3 regions of the Marinobacter sp. L-13 genome follow, and region 1 is predicted to be linked to each of the others. Evidence: predicted binding sites of a transcription regulator. Region 1 holds the regulator's gene; each other region holds the start of a gene.
What was found. The regulator FliA, encoded in region 1, starts transcription of late flagellar genes. The targets are predictions, from matches to a motif close to CTAAAGTTTNNNNNNNNNNNGCCGNTAA.
Positions count from the first base shown of each region.

Region 1 (7,856 bases):
AAAGGGCTCCGGCTCGCGCTCGGCAAGCCCTTCAAGGCCTAGCAAGCCCTGCTTGCGAGCTTTTACACTCCAGTCAATGACTTTTCCGATACCGTCTTCAAGGTTGATAAACGGCGGGAAAAAGACCCAGCGCACCTGAGTGAAAGCCCGCTTCAGCATGGGCCACGAGGTCTGCAGGATAGTCGCGGCCAGAGTGCCACCGATGACGATGATGGCCGCCGGCCCATTAAACAGTGAGCCAACCGCTCCGCCTTCCAGCAGGTTACCGCCAAGAATTGCGGCAAAGGCCAGTATGACCCCGAGCAGGCTCAGGATATCCATCAGCACACACCTTCCGCGAGGCGTGGCCCGATCTCGTCCAGGGACAATACATCATCCGTCAGCCCTGCCTTGGCGACGGCCATCGGCATGCCGTAGATCACAGACGATTTTTCATCCTGGGACCATATATCGGAACCGCTCTGCTTCATCATCCGACAGCCTTCTTTGCCGTCCGAGCCCATCCCGGTAAGAATGACGCCCAGCGTCTTGCCCGGAAAGCTGCGGGCAAGAGAACCGAAGGTAACGTCCACGCAGGGTTTGTAATTGAGCCGCTCGTCTCCGGGCAGAATACGGATCCTGGGCTGTCCGCCCCGATTCTCGACCATCATCTGTTTGCCGCCGGGCGCCAGCAAAGCCAGGCCGGGCCGCAACACATCACCATCCTCAGCCTGCCGGACTTCAATCCGGCAGAGCTTGTTAAGGCGTTCGGCGAAGGCAGGCGTAAAACTCGCCGGCATATGCTGCACCAGAACAATCGGTGCCGGGAAGGTCGCGGGCAACACCGTCAGTACCCGCTGCAGGGCAACCGGGCCGCCGGTTGAAGTACCAATGCCAACAACGGCGTAATGCTTGGCCGGCCCACGGCGGCCATGGCGCCTGGGGGCCTCGGTTTCGCCCGGAGAACCTGCCGACGCTGCCGGAGCCCGGGTGTCAGGACGCTGACGCGGTGCTGGTTCCGGACGCGGGCGCCCTGCAGGCTCCGGCGCCCGGGAGGCCGGAGCTGAAGGTTCCGCGCGGGAAGGCGCAGGAGAACGGTTGCCGGGACGACTGCGGGCTACATCCAGAATCCGCTCAATCAAGATTTTCTGAAGCTGACTGTTGTCCCGGGCAATTTCTTCGAAATTCTTGGGCAGAAAATCAACGGCGCCGGCCTCGAGCGCATCCAGTGTGACCCGGGCGCCCTCATAGGTGAGCGATGAGAACATGAGCACCGGTATCGGATGTTTGCGCATGATTTCGCGCACGGCAGAGATGCCATCCATCACGGGCATCTCATAATCCATGGTAATCACGTCGGGACGCAGTTTCTCGGCCAGCTCAACGCCTTCCCGACCATTGGTCGCAGCACCTACCACTTTGATCTGGCCGGAGCTGGTCAGGATTTCCGTCAGCCGCTTGCGAAAAAACCCTGAATCGTCAACGACCAGGACAGAAACTGTCATCCACTTCTCCTACCCAATCCATCGTTCTTCGGCCTTCTCTGGCAAAAAGCGCCGGAAGGCCCGGCTCAACCGTAATGTTGCAACAGGCTTGGCACATCAATAATGAGTGCAATCCGGCCATCGCCGGTAATAGTGGCACCGGCCATGCCTGGCGTACCCTGGAGCGCTCGCCCAAGGGGCTTGATAACCACTTCTTCCTGACCAACCAGCTGGTCGACCACGAACCCGACCTGCTTGGTACCCATGGCCACAATGACAACATGGGCGTTATCGGGCACCTCCTGGCCAGCACCGCCACGAACCAGCCAGCGCTTGATATGGAATAGCGGGAAGACTTTATCCCGAACCACAATGCACTCGCGCCCATCGACGATGTTGGTCTTGGTCAGGTCCAGATGGAAAATCTCGACCACGTTGACCAGCGGCAACGCAAAGGATTGATCGCCCAGCATGATCATCAGGGTGGGCATGATGGCGAGCGTCAGCGGAACCTTGATGACAATGCGAGAGCCCTTGCCCAGCTCGGATTCGATGCTCAACTGGCCATTGAGCTGGCCAATCTTGGTTTTCACCACATCCATGCCGACGCCACGTCCGGACACATCCGAAATCTGCTCCTTGGTGGAGAATCCGGCGGCAAAAATAAGGTTGTAACACTCCGAATTGGTCAGCCGGTCCGCGGCGTCCTGGTCGTAGATACCCTTTTCGACTGCTTTGCGGCGCAGGACTTCCGGATCCATGCCCGCGCCGTCATCCTCGATAAACAGCAGAATATGGTCTCCCTCCTGCTCGGCAGAGAGGGTAACCGTGCCCTGGCGTGGCTTCCCGGCCTTCTCGCGGACTTCCGGAGCCTCGATCCCGTGGTCCACCGAATTCCGCACCAGGTGAACCAGCGGATCAGACAGCGCTTCAACCAGGTTCTTGTCCAGATCGGTTTCCTCGCCATGCATCACCAGGTTCACCTCTTTCTTGAGGTTTCTGGCGAGATCGCGCACAACGCGGGGGAACCTGCCGAACACCTTTTTGATCGGCTGCATGCGGGTCTGCATGACGGCGGACTGGAGATCAGTCGTAACCACATCCAGGTTGGATACCGCCTTGTGCATGTGTTCGTCTTCACTTTCAGCACCCAGACGCTGCAAGCGGTTACGCACCAGCACCAGCTCACCCACCATATTCATGATGTCATCGAGCCGCTTGGTGTCGACACGAACCGTCGTTTCCGCGGCCGGGGCATTCTCGCGAGCAGGCATCGCCGGTGCGGCAGCGCCTTTGGCCTCCGGCTTCTCGGCCGGCTTCGACTTTTCGGGTTTTGACGCGTTTGCTTTCGCTGAAGCTGGTTCTTTTGAAGATGCAGGCTGTTTCGGCGCTGAGGGCTGTTTTGGAGCTGCAGGCTCTTTCGAGGCTGAAGGCTCTCCGCCCGCGGTCGGGCTTCCGCCCTTGCCGTGAAGATCGTCCAGCAGTTTCTCGAATTCGTCGTCGGTGATCAGGTCATCGCCGCCAGCAGATCCGGCCTTGGCAGCCGGCTTTTCTTCTTTACCAGAAGCCTCTTCCTCGCCAGCTGGCGCACCGGCAAACTGACCTTTTCCGTGCAGTTGGTCCAGTAGCGCTTCGAATTCGTCGTCGGTTATTTCGTCGTCTCCAGAACTTTCCTGGTCACCGCCGGCCGATCCGGCGCTCGAAGCCGAGGAAACCTCCGCTGATTTCTCGTCCTGCAGTGCGTCCAGAAGCTGTTCGAACTCGTCGTCGGTGATGTCGCCACCGTCTTCTGCCGGTTCGCTCTCTTCCTGCTCAGGTTGAGCGGCAGCGGTCGGTGCCCCCTCGCCTTCAGGCTGGGCCAGGGCATCCAGACGGGCAATCAGTTCGTCCGGCGCCGGTGTCAGCTCCTCATGATTGCGGACCTGCTCAAACATGGCATTGACGTAGTCGAGTGCTTCTAGAACCACGTCCATCAGTTCGGAATCCACCTTGCGCTTGTGATTACGCAAGATGTCGAAAACGTTTTCCGCGGAATGGCAGCAGTTCACCAGCGCTTCAAGCTGAAGGAAGCCGGCTCCGCCTTTCACGGTATGGAAACCACGGAAGATGGCGTTGAGCAGATCACTGTCGTCAGGATGTCGCTCAAGATCTACCAACTGCTCTGACAGCTTTTCGAGGATCTCGCCGGCTTCTACCAGGAAGTCCTGCAAAATCTCTTCATCAGCATCAAACGCCATGCGTTACCCTCATTATTCAGAAACCGAGACTGGACAACAGGTCGTCTACGTCGTCCTGCCCCGAAACTACATCTTCACGCTCATCGGCCTTGATCTGGGGCCCGACGCCCTTCTCTGCAGACTCTTCTTTTTCTTCAATCTGGTGCACCGTGCCCGTGAGCTGGTCCACATGACTGGCCATCACCACCAGGCTGAGCATCTGCTCCTCAACCTCTTTCACAAGGGCGGTGACCTTCTGGATGACCTGACCTGTCAGATCCTGATAATCCTGAGCCAGCAGGATTTCCGACAGGTTGCTGTACATGGTGTCGGCATCGGTTGCCATGCTGACAAAAAAGCGATCAATCCGGCCGTACAGCTCGCGAAACTCAGCCGGCTGCATTTCCCGGCGACGCAGGCGCTGCCACTCATCACGCAACGCGGCGGCCTCGTCTCTGAGGGCATTGGCCACCGGCATGGTTTCCTCAACCAGGTCCATGGTCCGGTTGGCTGCTTCACCGGTCATCTGCACAACGTATTCGAGACGATCAGAGGCATCTGTCATTTTTGACAGTGCTTCCTGCTGCTCGGCGTTACGGGGATCAATCTGGAAGTTCCGGATTGCTTCGTGCAGGCTCCGCGTCAGCCGCCCTACCTCACGGTACAGACTCTGATCCCTGACCTCGCTGAGTTCATTGATCAGGGTCATGGCTTTGGCATAATCACCCGCATCAACACTCTCGGCCAGTTCCGCTGCCTGCCGCTGGAGCTTTTCCGTCACCTCCGGTTCAAGGCCCCGATGGTTCTTTTTGCTATCGCTCATGAGAGCCATCCGACCTCTGGTTACTGGATTCTTTCAAAGATTTTCTCAATCTTTTCCTTGAGCACGGCAGCGGTGAACGGCTTGACCACATACCCGTTTACGCCTGCCTGGGCAGCGGCAACGATCTGGTCGCGCTTGGCCTCAGCAGTTACCATCAATACCGGCAGGGTTTTCAGATTCTCGTCCGCCCGAACGGCCTTGAGCAGGTCGAAGCCCGACATACCCGGCATGTTCCAGTCGGTCACCAGAAAATCGTATTTGCCGCTTTTGAGCATTGGCAGTGCCGTGTTGCCGTCATCAGCTTCATCGGTGTTGGTGAAGCCAAGATCACGCAGCAGGTTCTTGATGATCCGTCGCATTGTGGAGAAGTCGTCCACAATGAGGATTTTCATGTTTTTGTCCAATGGGACCTCCAGTTAGTAACACCCGGAATTCGTTTGACCTTTGCGTTCAAAGTCTAGCAGGCCGCTGTTTTAACCGCTTATTGTCGGACCTTTGCTTCGGTTGTAAAGCATCGGTTACCAAAAACTACAGACTACCTCGTTGGCGACACAGACTGAACGCGGTCAGTTGTCCGATTCCTGACGCCAATCCGAGAGCCGTCCCCGAAGGCGCAGGGCTGCCTGGCTGTGAATCTGGCTTACCCTGCTCTCACTGACGCCGAGCACCGCGCCAATCTCCTTGAGGTTCAGTTCTTCCTGGTAGTAAAGGCTCAACACCAGCTTTTCCCGCTCCGGCAGGTCTTCAATCGCCTCAGCGAGGCTCCGCCGGAAGGCATCGGAGGACAACCCATCAAGGGGATTATCCTGCGTCTCTGTCTGTTCTATCGGCAGCTCTCCGGATTCATTGAGCTCGTCGAGGCTAAAAAGTCGACCGCTGTTGGAATCGGAAAGGTAGGAGTGGTATTCGGGTAGCCCCATACCCAGCTCTTCGGCCACTTCCTGGTCGTGGGCTTCGCGGCCAAGTCTATCTTCAACGGCCTTGATGGCCTGGGAAATGCGACGGGCGTTGCGATGAACAGAACGTGGCACCCAGTCACCCTTGCGGATTTCGTCCACCATGGCGCCGCGAATACGGATACCGGCGTAAGTCTCGAAGGTAGCACCTTTGGTGGAACTGTAACGCTGGGCGGCCTCGAGCAGACCGATCATGCCGGCCTGCATCAGGTCTTCAAGCTGGACGGACGCCGGCAGGCGAGCCATCAGGTGAAGGGCAATTTTCTTGACCAGCGGCGCGTGCTGCTCAATAAGCTGAGCCGGCTTCTGCGCACTTGACTGGTTATAGATTCCGAGGTTTTTCGCCAATGTCATGTATCCGGTTTTTTGTTTGACTGGATCCGATTCAGACTTCGACGAGCCGCTCCACAAAAAATTCCAGATGCCCGCGGGGAGAGGACGGCAACGGCCAGCTATCTACCTTGTCCGCCAGCGCCTTGATGGCCAGTGAAGCTTTCGCCCTGGGATAGGCGTCCAGCACCGCACGCTGCCGCTGAACTGCTTTCTTCACGGCCTCATCGTAGGGGACTATTCCTACGTATTGTAGTGCCACATCGAGGAAGCGCTCGGTGACCCGGGTCAGTTTTTCAAACAGATGCCGGCCTTCCTGCTCATTCCGGACCTGATTGGCAAGAATACGGAAGCGGTTGGTTCCATAATCACGGTTCATCAGCTTGATCAGGGCATAGGCATCGGTGATCGAGGTCGGCTCGTCGCAGACAACCAGCAGCAGCTCCTGCGACGCTCTCAGAAAACTGACCACTGACTCGGAAATACCGGCGGCGGTATCAACGATCAGGACATCGATCTGATCACCCAGTTCGCTGAACGCATTAATCAGCCCGGCATGTTCCATGGGGCTGAGCTGGGTCATTCGTTGGGTACCGGAAGAGGCGGGGACAATCTTGATGCCACCGGGACCATTCACCAGAACGTCCTTCAGATCACAATCGCCCGCCAGAACATCCTGGAGGTTGCGATTGGCAGCGATGCCCAGCAAGACGTCGATATTGGCGAGCCCCAGATCGGCGTCGAGCAGCACCACTCTCCGGCCTTTCTGCGCCAGGGCAATTCCGAGGTTCACCGACACGTTACTCTTGCCGACACCACCCTTTCCGCCGGAAACTGCAATCACCTGTACCGGATGTGCTCTGCTCATACTGTTTTTGGTCTCTCGCCACGTTTCGCCGGCTTTGTCTCCGACGCCTGCTGTCAATCTGTCCGGTCTCAGGCGTGTTCTTTCAGGCCCTCTGCGACCGCTTGCTGTTGCTGGAGTGTTTTCAGCCGATCCACGGCCAACCGCACCAGCGGAACGGCTTCTGCGTGGTGCAGGTCTTCAGGAATCTTCTGGCCGTCTGTGTAATAGGCTACCGGCAGACCGGTTTCCATCACAAACCCGAGAGACTCGCCCAGCGTCAGGGCCTCGTCGATTTTGGTCATCACACAGCCCGCAAGATTTGCCATCTTATAGCAATGCCACACGGATTTCATGATGCGAGGCTGACTGGTTGCCGAGACCACCAGATGGGTTTTGATATTGTGATGGCTGCGAGCCAGTTCGGCCAGCTGTTCCTGATAGCCTTTGTCCGCACTGGTCAGTCCGGCGGTATCAATCAGCACCAGATGACGGTCTGACAGCTCGTCCAGAATATCGTCCAGACTGTGGCTCTCATCCACGACCCGAACCGGCACATTCAGGATCCGACCGAACACGAATAACTGCTCGTGCGCCGCCACCCGATAGCGATCCGTGGTAACCAGGGCCACGGAATCGGAACCATGCTTGAGCACGTAGCGAGCGGCGAGTTTTCCGATGGTGGTGGTTTTCCCGGACCCTGTCGGCCCCACCAACGCGTAGGCGCCGCCCTCATCCAGCCACTCCATGCGGGAGGTCCGGACCCCGGTACACAGCATTTTCAGGGACTGCTTCCAACCGTCTTCCAGACGCCCCGCCTTGTGACGACGGGAAATTGACCCCGCCAGATCACTGCCGAGGCCGAACTCCTGCAAGCGCTCGGCAAGCCTCTGCTGCACGGCGGTGGTCGCAGAAACCTCCGGCTCCGGTTGCGGCCGACGGCCCTGCATCATGTCTCTGAGCGAGCTGATCTCGGCCCGCATCTGCGCCAGCTCATCGGAATAGGCTTCCCTCGGCGCCTGTGGCAGAGGTTCAATATCACCAAAACCACCGCTCACCCCTTCCTGAATGGCAGCGAACGAACCGGCGTAGCTCGCGCCCTGCGATGCCCGCTTTTCCCGTACTTCACGGATGCGGTCCCGGGACCGGCTCAGCTCGTCCTCAAGACGCCTGTGCTGGTCGGCCTGCATCTCGGCCAAGCGGGACCCGTTGGTGGCTTCTTCT
Region 1 is NZ_JBSXNQ010000055.1:43,401-51,256, forward strand. Features, by position in the region: gene AC13DD_RS10825 (flagellar motor protein) at 1-321, opposite strand, end outside; gene AC13DD_RS10830 (protein-glutamate methylesterase/protein-glutamine glutaminase) at 321-1,484, opposite strand; gene AC13DD_RS10835 (chemotaxis protein CheA) at 1,550-3,700, opposite strand; gene AC13DD_RS10840 (protein phosphatase CheZ) at 3,717-4,502, opposite strand; gene cheY (chemotaxis response regulator CheY) at 4,523-4,906, opposite strand; gene AC13DD_RS10850 (RNA polymerase sigma factor FliA) at 5,069-5,812, opposite strand; gene AC13DD_RS10855 (MinD/ParA family protein) at 5,844-6,656, opposite strand; gene flhF (flagellar biosynthesis GTPase FlhF) at 6,725-7,856, opposite strand, start outside.

Region 2 (7,856 bases), on a different contig from region 1:
GACCAGTGCCAGCGGTCAGGCGGATTCTGCCAGCGAGAGTCAGGGTATGTCTCAATCACAGGCCACTTTCTCGGAGCTCAGCGCGCTGTTGCATCGCGGTGAGTCCAATGCTGTCACTGGCGGATCCTCGGTCGGCGAAAGCTACATTGATACCGACAGGCTTATGGCCCGTTTGACTGAAGCGCAGTCGAGCAGCAGGCAATGGGGTGAAGGTACCGTTGTACCTCTGAACGAGCAGCTTCAACCCATCCTGCGTTCCGGCGATGGCAACAGCCTGAGCGTTGGGCAGGTCGACAGTGACGTGATCAATCTGGTTTCCATGCTGTTCGACTTTATTCTGGAAGATCGCCAACTGCATCCGGTGATGAAAGCATTGATCGGGCGCCTGCAGATTCCGGTGCTGAAAGTGGCGCTTAGTGACAAGAACTTTTTCAACCGGGGCGGTCACCCGGTTCGAAAACTGCTTAACGAGCTGGCACTCTCGGCCATTGGCTGGACCGAGAAGAAGGCCGGGCAAAGAGACCCGCTTCGGGACAAAATCGAATCGGTGGTAGATCGGGTTCTGACAGAGTTCACTACCAACGTCTCCCTGTTCGAGGAGTTGCTCAAAGATTTCAGCCACTTCATGGATCTCGATCGCCGGCGTCGTGAGCTCGTCGAGCAACGTCTTCGGGATGCTGAAGAAGGGCGGGCTCGACAGGAGCGGGCGTCCCAGGCGGCGGAAGGCTTGGTTAAGGAGCTGACAGAGCAGCGGGACGTGCCCGAACCGGTTGCCGGCCTCCTGAGCGAAGCCTGGACCCGGTACCTGCAATGGGTTGTCCTCCGGGAGGGCGAGGAAAGCGACCGGTGGCAGCACGCCCGGAACCTGACCGAGCAGTTGGTCTGGAGTGTGGATCCGCGCCCGGTCACTGATACCACCAGGTCAGATCTGCTGAGGGCAATACCGGCCATTGTGGACGACCTTCGCAAGGCACTGCAGGATATTTCCTGGGACCCGTTTGCCACCGATGCGGCGATTCGCGACCTTGAACTTGCCCATGTGGATGTTTTCCAGCGATTGGTGACGGCTCCGTCCAGGCCGGAATCACCTTCGGAACCAGAGGATCTGCTCGTTCCGGAGCCCGCTGCTGAGCAGCCCGTCGAGCCCCCTGAGCCGGCGGCCGAAGACGCTGTCAAAGCAACGCCCTCGCCGGCCGAGCCTGAAGTGCCTGTTTCTGTGGTCAGCGAGGCTGCCTCCCAGGCGGACGCTGAAACGCAGACTGCTTCAGTATCTCCAGAGTGGCTGTCAAAGGCCGAAAGCCTGCGTGTGGGTTCCTGGATTGAACTTACCCGCGACGAAACCCGGGTGCGCTGTAAGCTTGCGGCCTTTATCAAGGCCACTGGCAAATATATCTTTGTGAATCGCAGTGGCGCGAAGGTGGCAGAGTATCTGCGTCAGGAACTGGCCGCCGACATGGAATTCGGGAAAATCAGCATGCTGGATGATGGTCTGATCTTCGACCGGGCACTGGAGTCGATCATCGACAACCTGCGCAGCAGCCGCAAGGACTGATTCGTAGCAACCGTGGCAACTTTGTGATTCAATCAGAGGCTGTAATGCTCTGAAACTTTTGGAATTACTTTGCCCGATTCAGACGTTTTTTCCGAACGCCCTTCCGCCTCCGGTACCGATGGAAATTCGCTTCGCGAAACCGGGCAGATTTCCTTCGCCCGCTGGACCCCTTCGCCGAATTTCGGGCCTCGTCCGGATGGAGCGGGCATCTCTCTTCTGGTCGTCCACAATATCAGCCTGCCTCCGGGCCAGTTTGGTGGCCGCGAAATAGAAGACTTCTTCTGCAACCAACTCGACCATTCTGCGCACCCCTACTTCAAGACTATCGAGGGCGTCCAGGTGTCTGCGCACCTGCTGATTCGCCGCGATGGCGCGCTGGTGCAGTTTGTCAGCCTGCTTGATCGGGCCTGGCATGCCGGCCGATCGTGTTTTGAAGGGCAGGAGGAATGCAATGATTTTTCCATCGGGATTGAGCTGGAAGGGACCGACGACAACCCTTACACCACCGAGCAATATCGCATGCTGGCGAAAGTGGCGGACCTGATTATGACGGCCTGGCCGGATATCACGGCCAATCGGATTACCGGGCACTGCGACATTGCGCCCGGCAGGAAGAGCGATCCCGGCCCGGCTTTTGACTGGCGGTATTTCCGGTCAGCCCTGGAAATAGTCCGAGGATCGGGGAGGAACGTCTGAATGGTATTTGTTGTGTTTCTTCTGGCCTACATGGTACGCAGGCGTCTGGATTCCCTGGACATGCTGTCTGGCGATGAGGTCTGGCGCCGTTGGTTCCGCTACGGCAGCCGGGTCAGGGCGGGCCATGAATCGGGGATAGCAACCGGGCTGGCACTGATCCTGTTGCCGGCCCTGATACTTGGGCTTGCGGAATACCTGCTGGTGTCTTCTGGCTGGAGAATGGCGGCTTACCCGCTGGAGTTCCTGGTGCTGGTCGTCCTTATGGGAACGCCGGGCTGGCGACAGGTACTGCGGGCCTATGCGGAGGCGTGGCATCGGGGAGACATGCAGTCGGCCTGGCATCATGTGAAAGACCTTCTTCCGGCCGATGAACGGGGAGCCGCAGTGTCTCCCGAGGCCATGCACCTCTCCCTGTCCAAGGCACTGATGGTTTCGGTGTTCCAGCGCTTTTTTCTGGTGGCTTTCTGGTATGTGGTTGGCGGTATCGGTCTCGCGGTCCTGGCGCGTGGGCTGGTAGCGCTCGCCGAGCAATGGCCGCAGGCGCCGGCCAGGCCCAGGTTTGCAAAAATGTCCGACCTTGCCGGCTGGATTCCTGCCAGGCTTTTGTCGTTAACGTTCGGAATTGCCGGAGATCTGGCCGGGTGGCTGCGTGAAACTCGCCAGACTCTGACCGGAATCTCCAAAAAAGCGGGCGAGGTACTCATGATTTCGGCCAACGGGTCGTTAACCGGGTATGCACTGGATCCAGCGAGGTTTTCCCGGATTCACCCGGATGAGTGGACAGCGTTTGGGGGAAGGAGTCTGCGAGCGGTAAGGGATCTGCTGAACAGAAGCATGCTGGTATGGATATGCATACTCGCCCTGCTGGTTATTTCCGGCGTCGTTTAGCTCGGATTTTATAAAACATTACGGTTTAACAACAAATAAAGCTTAAGTTTTTAAGACTTTAGGCGACAATAGAAGAAAAGAATTAACGTTCAGTGGTTGTTTGCCAGCACGAGGGTCCCTGTGAAGCAACTCATTAATCCTGCCATTGCCCTGATGAACCGGCTCCCGATGGTCTACAAGTTCAGTCTCATCAGCATTCTGTTCCTTTTACCAATTGGCGGGCTGTCCTGGCTTGCCATTTCCGAGCTGAATCGCTCGGTTCAGACCATGACCCGGGGTGTCGAGGGTCTGGAGCAACTCCAGCAAGTGGATCGGCTGGTGGATGCGGCGATGGATTATCGAGACTATCGCTCACCGGCGATCATCAAGGATGAGAGTGCCATTACCGCAGTTTCCGAAGAAGCGGCCACTGAGATTGACAGCCTGCTGGCGGCTCTGACCGCAGAAGAGCGCTCGTTTGATACGACTGGCTCCTGGGCCGATCAGGTTGAAGGCCTTCGCCAGGAGTGGGAAGCATTGCGGGCCGATGACAATTATCAGGGCAGCTTCGATCCTCAGTTCAAGTATTATCAGGAATTCGTCCAGAAGGCACAGGCGCTGCTTTCGGCCACCATTGAAATCTCTGGTTTGGGGCAGGGGGCCTCAAGAGAAAACCAGTTGATTCTGGGCCTGATCCAGGACTCTCTCCCGGCTGCACGCACCGTGATCGGTCGGGCAAAATCCTACGGAATATTCGCACTGGTCGAGGGGCAGGTGGGTTACGCCCTGAGCGAAACCCTGAACGAAATCTATGACCAGTTGACCAATCGCACCTCCTTGCTTTCACCGGCTTTGGCTCTTGCTTCTGAAGCATCGCCGGCCCTTGCCAATCAGGCAGGCAACGCCATTCAACGGGTTGACGAGAGTTTGATGGTGGTTCGGGATCATCTGGATCTGAACGTGATAACGCCCATGCGTCTGGAAATGCCCTGGACCGAATACGACGATCTGATGTCCGGGCAGTTGGCCCACTACGACGACGTTAAGACGGCTGCCTTCAGCGTGGTCGACTCGAACCTTCGCGCACGGCTCGAGAGTGAGATCAACCAGCGTCGCCTGATCGTGGTTGCCCTGATCGCCGTGCTGCTTGTGGTTGTCTATCTCTACATCGGCTTCTTCATGTCCGTACGCACTGCCATCAACCGCTTCAGCGAAGCCGCGCGGAACGTTGCCGCCGGCGATATGACCACGCACATCAGTTTGCGCAACCGCGATGAGCTGGGCGAGTTGACGACGGAATTCAATAACATGACCGACCGGATCGCCGAGCTGATCCGCTCTGTCAGCCGGACTACGGCGGACGTAGACCAGCAGGCCACGCGGGTCAATGACACCGCTGCGGCCAACAGCGAAGCGGTTGCGCGTCAGATGGAAGAAAGCGGCCAGATCAATGAAGCCATGAATCAGATGGTTGAGGCGGTTCATGAAGTCACCGAAAGCGCGCACCGAGTTGCGGACAGCGCGAGCAATGCCGAACAGGACACAGAAACCGGCCGGGGCGTGGTGGCCGACACGGTTGAAACCATCAACAAGCTGGCAGGTGAAATCTCAGGTGCGGTGGAAGTGATCAACCGGGTCAGCAAGGACAGTGACAACATCAGTCAGGTGCTGGTCGAGATCAAGGCCATCGCCGAGCAAACCAACCTGCTCGCCCTGAACGCCGCGATCGAGGCGGCCCGAGCCGGGGAGCAGGGGCGAGGATTCGCGGTGGTTGCCGATGAGGTTCGCTCGCTGTCACAGCGCACGCACAAATCGACGGAAGAAATCGAAGGCATGATTTCCCGTCTCCAGAGCGGAGTCAAAGACGCGGTGTCGGCCATGACCAACAGCCGGGACGTGACCGAGGCAACGGTGCAGAAGTCTGGAGAGGTGACAGAAGCCCTGGACAGAATCGCCAAGGGCATCTCTGTGATCGTGGATATGAGTCACCAGATCGCCCAGGCCGCCGAAGAGCAGTCTGCCGTTGCGAAAAACGTGAACTCGAACGTTGAGCAGATTGGCGAGCTGGGCCATAAAACAGCCGCCAATGCTGAAGAAACCCTGGGTTCTTCCAGAGAAATGTCGCAACTGACAGCGTCGCTTCAGCGTCTGGTGGAAGCGTTCAAGGTCTGACCGGCGGACCTTTGCGCGCGATCGGGTGCATAAAAAATCCGGCCCTCAGAGGCCGGATTTTTTTTGTTCCCAGAGAATCTCTTCGCCACCCTCGCGCCGGGCCAGTACGCGGGCGATGACAAACAACAGATCCGAGAGACGGTTCAGGTAGTGTCGGGAAGCGGTGTTGATCGAGTCCTCATGGCCGAGGGCGACGACAACCCGCTCTGCACGACGGCAGACCGCCCGGGCAAGGTGACATTGGGCGGCGCCGGGACTGCCACCGGGCAGGACAAAATTCTTCAGCGGTGGCAGGCCTTCGTTTTGCCGGTCCAGGGTGCCTTCCAGCCATTCGATGTGTTCGTCACCAATCACACGGCTGCCGGGGATGGCAAATTCGCCCCCCAGGTCAAACAGATGATGCTGAATGCGGCGCAGGCTCTCCACCAGTTCGTCGTCGCTGTCCAGGGTTTCGATTAGCAACCCGATATGGCAGTTGAGTTCATCAGCGGTGCCCATGGCTTCAACTCGCTGGGCATTCTTGGCAATCCGGTTGCCATCGGCCAGGCCCGTGGAGCCATCATCTCCGGTGCGGGTGTAAATCTTGGAAAGGCGGTTGCCCATCAGTCTGCTCCTGTTAATGTGACGACAGTTGTTGTACCCGTTCGGTCAGCATTTGGTTCACCGGCGTGTCGATACCGAGTTCTTTTCCGAGTTTTGCCAGATACCCGTTGATAAAGTCTATCTCGGTTTGGCGTTTCCGGAGAACATCGGCACGCATCGACGATGTGTTACCGGCGGTGTTTTGAGCGACCTGTTCAATGCGTTGGCGCAGGGAATCCGGTGTTTCCGTGATCTGGACGGCGGCGCTCATCAGATCTGACAATTCCCGGCAAAGCTCCTCGATGGTGTCCTGATATAGCCCTGCAGACAGGATGTCGCCATTGGGGCAGTTCAGGATCGCGGTGTAGGGATTGATGCCCGCATTGATGATCAGTTTCTGCCAGAGTCGCTGGAGGATGGCCGGCTCCGGATGAATGGCCAGGCCGGAGTCTTCCAGCATGGCGACCGCGCGGTCCACCGAGAATCTGGCCTGCTCTGTCAGCGGACCCACCCAGGTATCGCCGGTACCGGCATGGACGAGAAGCCCCGGTTCAGGTCGATTTGCGCCCTCGGTGGTGCTTGCGGCCAGGATCGGGCGCTCCGGCCACCGCTCGGCGACAGCTTGCTGGCTGCCCAGTCCGTTCTGGAAAAGCAGGATGGGGGTTTCAACGGGTAATTGGTCGATCGCGCCTGCTAAGGCGCTCAGGGTATCACCGGCCTTGGTTGTCACCAGCATCAGGTCCGGCGTGTCGCCGGTCCTGAGGAAAGGAATCTGTATGGAGGATTCCGGCCCCTCAAAGGGCCGGAAACGGTAATCGATGCTTGAGTCGGTGGGCTCGCCCGGTCTGGCCATGAAGGCAACGCAACCGTTGGGTAGCATTGCGCCCCAGAGCCTGCCCAGAGAGCCTGCACCGAGAATACCGATCATGCCGGTTACATGGCCTCGATATCGGCCCTTTGCTGGCTCAGGCGGGCCTGGCTGCTTTGGGCGTCCCGGAGTTTTTCCTGTTCCTTCTCGACCACCTCGGCCGGAGCCTTGGCCGTGAACTTCTCGTTACCCAGTTTACCCTCCAGGCGACCGATCTCTTTCTGCAGGCGTTCCAGCTCCTTGTCCAGACGCTTGAGTTCGGCATCCTTGTCAATCAGGCCGGCCATGGGAACCAGTACTTCCATGTCTCCCACCAGTTGGGTGGCAGACATGGGGGCTTTGTCACCCTCAAACCAGTCCAGGCTCTCCAGCTTGGCCAGGGAGCTCAGGAACTGGCGATTGTCATTCATGCGGCGCTGATCCTCGGTGTCTTTGCCACGCAGCAATACCGGAATCTTCTTCGCCGGCGAGATGTTCATTTCGCCCCGGATGTTGCGCACGGCAACGATCACGCCCTTGAGCCACTCAATATCAGCGGTAACCGCTGAATCCTGCTTGGTGGCATCCGGTTGCGGGTAGGCCTGCAGCATGATGCTGTCGCCAGTCTTGCCGGCCAGGGGCGCGATCCGCTGCCAGATTTCCTCGGTGATAAACGGCATCATCGGGTGCGCCAGGCGCAGAACGGATTCCAGTACGCGCACCAGGGTGCGACGGGTGCCACGTTTGGCTTCGGCACTGGCGTCTTCATCACTGAGCACAGGCTTGGACAGCTCCAGATACCAGTCGCAGTATTCGTTCCAGATGAACTCATAGAGCGCGTAGGCCGCCAGATCGAAGCGGTACTGGTCCAGGTGACGGATCACGTCCTGCTCGCAGCTCTGCAGCTCGCTGATGATCCAGCGGTCTGCCAGAGACAGTTCCACGGGCTCGTCATTCACACCACAGTCTTCGCCTTCGGTGTTCATCAACACGTAGCGGGCTGCGTTCCAGAGCTTGTTACAGAAGTTGCGGTAGCCTTCCAGGCGCTTCATATCCCAGTTGATGTCGCGGCCGGTCGTTGCCATGGCGGCAAGGGTGAAGCGCAGGGCATCGGTGCCGTGGGCGGTGATGCCCTCCGGG
Region 2 is NZ_JBSXNQ010000047.1:23,610-31,465, reverse strand. Features, by position in the region: gene AC13DD_RS06720 (DUF1631 domain-containing protein) at 1-1,552, shown strand, start outside; gene ampD (1,6-anhydro-N-acetylmuramyl-L-alanine amidase AmpD) at 1,622-2,248, shown strand; gene AC13DD_RS06710 (histidine kinase) at 2,249-3,136, shown strand; gene AC13DD_RS06705 (methyl-accepting chemotaxis protein) at 3,257-5,287, shown strand; gene AC13DD_RS06700 (cob(I)yrinic acid a,c-diamide adenosyltransferase) at 5,333-5,890, opposite strand; gene AC13DD_RS06695 (ketopantoate reductase family protein) at 5,904-6,797, opposite strand; gene AC13DD_RS06690 (valine--tRNA ligase) at 6,803-7,856, opposite strand, start outside.
Region 2: the regulator FliA is predicted to act here: its motif matches at 3,178-3,205, upstream of AC13DD_RS06705 (methyl-accepting chemotaxis protein).

Region 3 (7,856 bases), on a different contig from region 1:
CTGCCGGCGTTGTGGCTGCCAAGCTTTACCCGGCCGGAGCAACGACCAATTCCGACTCCGGCGTGAAGGATATCCGCAACATCTACCCGGTTCTGGAAGCCATGGCCAATTGTGGCATGCTGCTGCTGGTACACGGCGAGGTAACCGATGCCGATATCGACATTTTTGACCGGGAAAAGGTATTTCTGGAGCGTGTCCTGGCACCCACTCTCGAGGCTTTCCCGAACCTGAAGGTTGTACTGGAACATATCACCACGGCCGATTCCGCAGAGTTTGTCCGGCAGCACACCGGTGACAACCTCGGTGCGACTCTGACGCCCCAGCACCTGATGTATAACCGCAACCACATGCTGGTAGGCGGCATTCGACCGCATCTCTATTGCCTGCCAATCCTAAAGCGTAACCGCCATCAACAGGCGCTCAGGGACGCGGTGGCCAGCGGCGACAAACGCTTTTTCCTGGGCACGGATTCCGCCCCTCATTCGAAGGATCGCAAAGAGGCAGCCTGCGGTTGCGCTGGCTGTTACTCGGCTTACGGCGCAATCGGCCTGTATGCGGACATTTTCGAAGAGCTTGGCATCCTGGATAAACTTGAAGCATTCGCCAGTTTCAACGGGCCGGATTTCTATGGCCTACCGCGGAATACCGATACCATCACCCTGATTCGTGACCCCTGGACCATGCCGGCAGAGCTGCCGCTGGCTGACGGAACCATCGTGCCCCTCAAGGCTGGTGAAACCGTTCACTGGAAACTGGCGTAAACCTGACTTATTCCTTCTCACACACGGCCAAGACCGGAGCTTGAGTGACTGACGAAAACAAACCACCGCATCCCATGTCCCGCCGCTTTCGCGGGTTTCTGCCTGTTGTAGTCGACGTGGAAACCGCTGGCTTCAATCCCGAGCGGGACGCCCTGCTGGAAGTGGCGGCAGTGATACTGACCATGGACGACGATGGCTGGGTGCGGCGCGCTGAAACCCACGTTCAGCAGATCGATCCTTTCGAAGGCGCGAATCTGGAGCAGTCCGCGCTTGATTTCACGGGTATTGATCCGTGGAATCCGGAGCGAGAAGCGGTACCCGAGCGGGAAGGACTCAGCGAGATCTTCAGCCCCATTCGCAAGGCGGTGAAGAACCACGATTGCAAGCGAGCCGTCCTGGTGGGCCACAATGCCACCTTTGACCATAACTTCATCTTTGCAGCCGCGCTGCGGGCCGACATCCGTCGTAACCCGTTCCATCCTTTCTCAACCTTCGATACCGCCACGCTGGCCGGCCTGGCCTATGGCCACACGGTTCTGGCCCAGGCCTGCAAACTCGCGGGCATTCCGTTCAGCAACAAGGAAGCCCATTCCGCCGCCTATGACGCGGAAAAAACCGCAGACCTGTTCTGTGGCATTGTGAATCGCTGGAAAGAACTGGGCGGCTTTCCGCCTCCGGTGATCCCCGAAGAGACCGAATAACCGCCCTAAAAAACCCGCCGCAGCGGGTTTTTTTCTGTGTGCCAGGCCTAAGTGTTGAAGGCACGCCTCGTACTCAGCTGACTTTAAAGCGGGACAGAGAATCCTTGAGCTGATGAGACAACTCCGCCAAGTCACCACTGGCTTCGGAGATCTGGACCATGGCCTGTTTGGTCTCCAAGGACTTTTCAGCAATTGTGGATACGTTGCGCGTTACTTCTTCGGCCGTGGCTGATTGCTCTTCGGAAGCCGTAGCAATCTGCTCCGCCATACCGGACATCCGGGCAACCTCTTCCACTGCCTCGCGAAGCTGCAACACTACGGTTCCTGCCCGCTCAGAAATGCCTCTGGCCTGGGTGCTGCAACGGGTAACGACCTTTGAAGCACGCTCCGAAGAATTAACCAGAGTTTCGATGGAACTACTGATCTCCTCGGTCGCCTTCTGGCTGTTCTGGGCCAGGCTGCGCACCTCATCCGCGACCACCGCGAAGCCCCTGCCCTGTTCACCGGCCCGGGCCGCTTCAATAGCGGCATTCAGAGCCAGCAAGTTAGTCTGGTCGGCGATGGACTTTATCGAATCCAGAACCCGGGTGATGGATTCCATATTCTTTCGCAAGTCCTCTATGCCGGCTTCTGCTTCCTCCAGTTCCCTGGCCATAGCACGGGTGTCCTCAGCGGAGGATTCCACCTCGGTGGCGCTGCGGCTGACCGCCTCATCAGTGCGCCGGGCGGCGGCTGCCGATTCCGAGGTATTCTGGGACACCTCGCTGATGGCAGAGGACATTTCTTCAATGGCCGAGGCCACCTGCTCAGTCTGCTCTGCCTGCTGATTCACACTGTCCAGAGTCTGCGAGGTGGTACCGGACAACTGTTCAGATGCACTGGCCTGGCGCTGGGACGCTTCTTCAACCTTGAAGATCACTTCTTTCAGGTCTGACACCATCTTGAGCATGGAGCCGTATACGCCCGTGGCCTTGTCACTGTCGGACGAATCAATGACCAGGTTACCTGCAGCCACCTGTTCCGCCAGTGCCTGCAATTCGGACGGGTCTTTGCCGAGGGGTTTCATGATCCGCACTGCGGTCCAGACCGCCACGGCCGCCACGGCCAAGAGCACAATAGCAATGGCTATCGCCGCCAGCGTCCACATTTCACGCACCGGCGCCAAGGCCTCGTCTTCGCTGATCTCCGCCACCAGCGCCCAGTTCAGCCCGCCTACGGTAACTGGCCTGTGGGCGGAAAACACTGGCTCGCCACGGTAGGACGTAACCACGCCTTCACCGGAATTTCCGGCCAGGGCCTCATCCACCGATGTCGAACTAATGCGTCCATTCTCTGGGTCGGCAAAGGAAGCGACAACACTGCGGTTTTCCGGATCCAGGTAGGAGTCTGACCGCATCAGGTTATCCGGCCCCACTAGGTGGGCATCCCCGGTTTCGCCCATGCCATCTCGTTCCATCATGATGTTGTTCAGGCTGTCGATGGGAAACTGGAAGGCCAGCACGGCCAGCCGCTCATCTTTTTCGGAGTATATGGGGGTTGCCACAAATCCGGCGGGCGCACCGTAGGACGGTACATACCGAGTAAAATCAACAAAAGTCGGAGAAGTATCCTGTCCGTCAGACATCGCCTGACGATAAGCTGCCGCCAGGCCAGAATCCGCGTAGGGACCGTCTTTCAGGGAGGTAGCAAAATCCACCTCTTTGGCTACGGAATAGATAACATGGCCTGTATCGGCATCAATCAGATAAATATCGTAGTAGCCGAACGCCTCCTGAAACTCCTTGAACGAGGTGTGCCACTGTTTGTGAAGAGTGTTATAAAACTGCGCGATATGGACGTCAGCCGATACCAATTCGTCTTTCTGCCCCACAGGATTCGGGTTGTCCACGATGTAACCCATCTGCAGAGCCAGGCTGTTTTTGCTGAGGGATGCAACGAAGTCCGAGGCTGAACGTCCTTTAGCACCACCATTTTGCTGCAAGGGTGGCAAAAAATTCTGCTGGTAATAAGCCTCGACGTTTTCTCGTAAGGTCGACTGCTCCTCTTGTACCAGTTTTTCATAATTCTGGAATGCCAAACCAAACCCCTGGGCCGCCGTTCGGGTCCCGCGATTATTGGCCATGGCTTTCAGCTGCCGGGCAATAGTGCTGAGATAATCTTCAACACTATGCTGCTTATTGGTAGCCGCAATAGAGAGTTGTTGCAACGCCTGTTCCGTGAGGCTCTGTCGGGCAATTTCGGCGTTAAAAAATGAGATGGCAATGACGGGAAGCAGGCCAACCAGCAGCAAAGTCAGCAAAAGACGTTTCTTGAGAGTCATCAATAGCCCTTCTTTTATATTGTTCTTATGTTAACCATCGGCTATCGGCTGGTTTTCTTTAGCCCAGAACACTTTATAAAAGAGGCGAATCTCGTTTAACCCATTAATATGGGAGGGGAAATAACTCCCCCTCCCACTCGATTCGGGGGCAACTGCGTTACCAGTAGATGCCCCGCATGATGGCGGCGAAAGCCACCTGCTCGCTGGACACCTTCGGCTTCTCCCCGGAACGGCTACCAGCGGCGGCCGGTGAATCCGGGAACATCCGGTAACCGGTGTTCATGACGATCTCGGCCATCTTGGGCGCCAGGGCGTGAAGCACCTGGGCAAAGATACCCAGGCGGGTAGCGATTCGCTTCGGCCGATAGACAATGGCATCGGCAACCATGGTTGCCGCCTCGTCCGGCGTTAGCGTGGGGACAGAATCGTAGATCTTGGTTGGCGCAATCATCGGCGTTTTCACCAGCGGCATGTTAATGGTGGTGAACGTGACATTGCGATCCGACCATTCCGAAGCGGCGCAGCGGCTGAAGGCATCCAGCGCGGATTTGGAAGCCACGTAAGCCGAGAACCTGGGAGCGTTGGTCAACACACCGATGGACGAGATGTTGACCACGTGACCGCGGCGATTCTCAAGCATCTTGGGCGCAAAGCCCATGATCAGACGAACGGAACCAAAGTAGTTCAGCTGCATGGTGCGCTCGAAATCGTGGAAGCGGTCGAACGACAGATCCAGTGAACGGCGAATCGAGCGCCCGGCGTTGTTGACCAGCACGTCGACCTGGCCATGGTTATCCAACACGGTCTTCACGAACTCGTCGCAGGCATCCATATCGGAAAAATCGCAGGGATAGGCGTGCACGCTTGCGCCCCGGGACTCCAGCTCTGCGGCCACTTCCTTCAGGCGCTCGAGTTTGCGGGCACCGATCACGAGGATCGCGCCGGCGTCTGCCAGTTTCTGGGCAGTTGCAAGACCAATACCGGACGTAGCACCGGTCACCACACAGACGCGACCTTCAACCGTGCCCTTGAGCGTGCGGTCCTTGAACAGGTCGGGGTCCAGATTACGCTCCCAGTAATCCCAGATCACCGGCGCGTAGTCCGGCAGGCAGGGCACTTCAATGCCGGTGCCTTTCAGAACGCGCTCGGTTTCGCGGGCGTCAAAACGGGTCGGGTAATTGATGAACGACATCACGGATGGCGGAATGCCCATGTCATCAAGAATGGCCGACGTCAGACGCTTCACCGGTGGCAGGTTCTTCAAGCTCTGGCGAATGAATGGCGGAATAAAGCCGAACATGCGGGAATCGATCCGCATCCCCATCCGGGGTGCGTGACCAGCCTCGCTGAAAATGTTGAGAATTTCGCCAACCTTGTACGGATCGGTATCCACCAGGTGGAAGCACTTGCCGTCTTCACCCTCGAGGTGAGCAATGTGATCCATGGCGTTAACCACGAAATCCACCGGCACAATGTTCAGACGCCCACCCTCGACACCAATGGTCGGAACCCACTGGGGCAGCGCGTGGCGGATTTTCTGAATCATTTTGAAGAAATAGTAGGGGCCATCCACCTTGTCCATTTCACCGGTAGCGGTATGCCCAATCACCATGCCCGGGCGGTAGATGCGGAAGGGAACCTTGCATTCCTCACGAACGACCTTTTCAGATTCGTGCTTGGTCCGCAGGTACGGATGATCCAGCTTCTCGGCTTCCTCGAACATGTCTTCGCGGAAGATTCCCTTGAACAGACCGGCAGCCGCAATGGAAGAAACGTGATGGAAGTGCTTGGCGCCCATCGCCTCCGCAGCATTCACCGCAGCGCGGGTGCCCTCGATATTGGTCGCCTGCTGGGCTTCTTCATCTGCGCCCATATCGTACACGGCGGCGAGATGAAAGAAGTGGTCGATTTTCCCTTTCAGGGCTTTCATCGTCTTGGCGTCGATGCCCAGATTCTTGCTGGTCAGGTCGCCTATGACGGCCTTCACCTGGGTTTCATCCGCGCCCCAGCGCTCACGCAATTTGTCCAGCTTGTCCTGGGATTGTTCACGCACCAGTACGTGGACAGTGCCACCACGTGCCAGAAGCTTCTCCACCAGGAAACGGCCAATAAATCCGGTGCCACCCGTCAGGAAATAATTCATCAATCTTCCACCCTGCCTGTTGCTCTGTTGTTGTCTATCCATGCCGGCACCCATACGACTAAAGTCTTAGAGTTTTCCGGAAACGCCGGCATTGTACTTAATTGCAACCTTCATGTATCGAACTTTTTTAGAGCTTTTACTCTGTAAGCCTTTGTTTTGTATAGAGCTATTACTCTAAATTTCTGACCCGACAAGCGGGACATGCCTGTCCGGTTCGTCGACACAATGTTTTTGAGACTAGCACAGGAATTGCCCCGTGCATGCTCAATTTCCGGATTACCACAATGCAATGAAAGCGCCCGCCAGCAATGACATAATCGGGAACTTATCGCGCCTTTTGGCATCTCTTGTTTTCACAGGAACACCGACCTCCGGAACCCCTACTATGCAGAAAGACAATCCCAACGCGGAACGCTACATTTCGATTGCCCGGGCCTGCCTGAAGGCCATCAACGACACAGCCGATAACGCTGGTTCACGGGAAGAGAAAATTCAGGCGGTCTACGAGGCCATCGACAAGGCCTTCCAGGCCGAGTTCGCCGATTATCGCCAGTCCGTCGCCATCATGGCCACGGTTCTCGAGCGTATTGCCTCGGGCCAGCTGGACAGTGAGAAAGCCGCCGACCTGGCACGTAAAACACTTGATCAGCAGCCTGAAAGCACCCGCAACGCGCTGATGCACTGATTCGCAAACGTCTTCTCCGGATCCCAGAGGGCCTATGAACACACGTACCGTCAGGAAGAACTCCATGCAGAACCCGATCTCACGCCTGTTTTCCCTGCTCATACTTTTGCTGTTCAGCACCCTTGCTCTTTCTGCGCAGATTCCGGAGAAGAGCCCCAATGACAACAACCAGTACCGGTTCATCAAACTGGACAACGGCCTGAAGGTCATTCTGGTGTCTGATGAGGATGCAGACAAAGCAGCGGCCTCAATGAACGTTGCTGTTGGTAGCGGAGATGATCCGGCGGAGCGCGAAGGCCTCTCCCACTTCCTCGAGCACATGCTGTTCCTCGGGACCGAGAAATACCCCGATCCGGGCGAGTACCAGCAGTTCATCAAGAGCCACGGTGGCCAGCACAACGCCTTCACCGCGTTCCAGGACACGAACTACTTCTTCGATGTTCAGGCCGAATTTCTGGAACCGGCACTGGATCGGTTCGCCCAGCAATTTTCCGCGCCCCTATTTACCGCCGAACTGGTGGATCGTGAGCGCAACGCTGTGCACTCGGAGTTCAGCGCCAAACAGAAAGACGATGGTCGACGCTTCTATTCCGTCAAGAAGGCCGTCAGCAATCCGGATCACGCCTTCAGTCACTTTGCCGTCGGAAACCTGAGCACCCTTGAGAATACGGAAGCAAATCCCCTTCGGCCGGACCTGATCGAGTTCTGGAAGCAGCATTACTCCTCGAACATCATGAGCCTGGCGGTTTACGGGCCCCAAACCCTGGATGAGCTGGAATCCATGGTGCGAGGGCGCTTCGATGCCATTGAAAACCGCAACCTTGAGACCAAGCGTCACGTCGCCAGCCTGTACCGCTCAGATGAGCTGCCAGTCAGGGTCACAGCAGAAGCACTGAAGGACGTTCGAAGCCTGTCGCTCACGTTCCCTATTCCGTCCCAGGAAGCGAACTACCGCACCAAACCCGCCAGCTACGTGGCCAACCTGCTCGGCCACGAGGGCCCAGGCAGCCTGTTCGACGTTCTGAAACGGGCCGGTCTGGCGGAAAGCCTTTCCGCAGGTCTGGGCATGGATACCGGCGAGAACGCCACCCTCGAAATCAGCATTTCCCTGACACCGGAAGGACTGGCTCGCCATGAGGACATCCTGCCGCTGGTATTCGATTACATCGAGAAGATTCGCCAGAAAGGTATCAGCGAGCAGCGTTTCCTGGAAATGCAGAACCTGGCTCGCATCGATTTTCGATTC
Region 3 is NZ_JBSXNQ010000033.1:32,341-40,196, forward strand. Features, by position in the region: gene pyrC (dihydroorotase) at 1-761, shown strand, start outside; gene rnt (ribonuclease T) at 806-1,462, shown strand; gene AC13DD_RS02720 (methyl-accepting chemotaxis protein) at 1,536-3,782, opposite strand; gene AC13DD_RS02725 (SDR family oxidoreductase) at 3,940-5,925, opposite strand; gene AC13DD_RS02730 (hypothetical protein) at 6,311-6,610, shown strand; gene AC13DD_RS02735 (insulinase family protein) at 6,675-7,856, shown strand, end outside.
Region 3: the regulator FliA is predicted to act here: its motif matches at 3,817-3,844, upstream of AC13DD_RS02720 (methyl-accepting chemotaxis protein).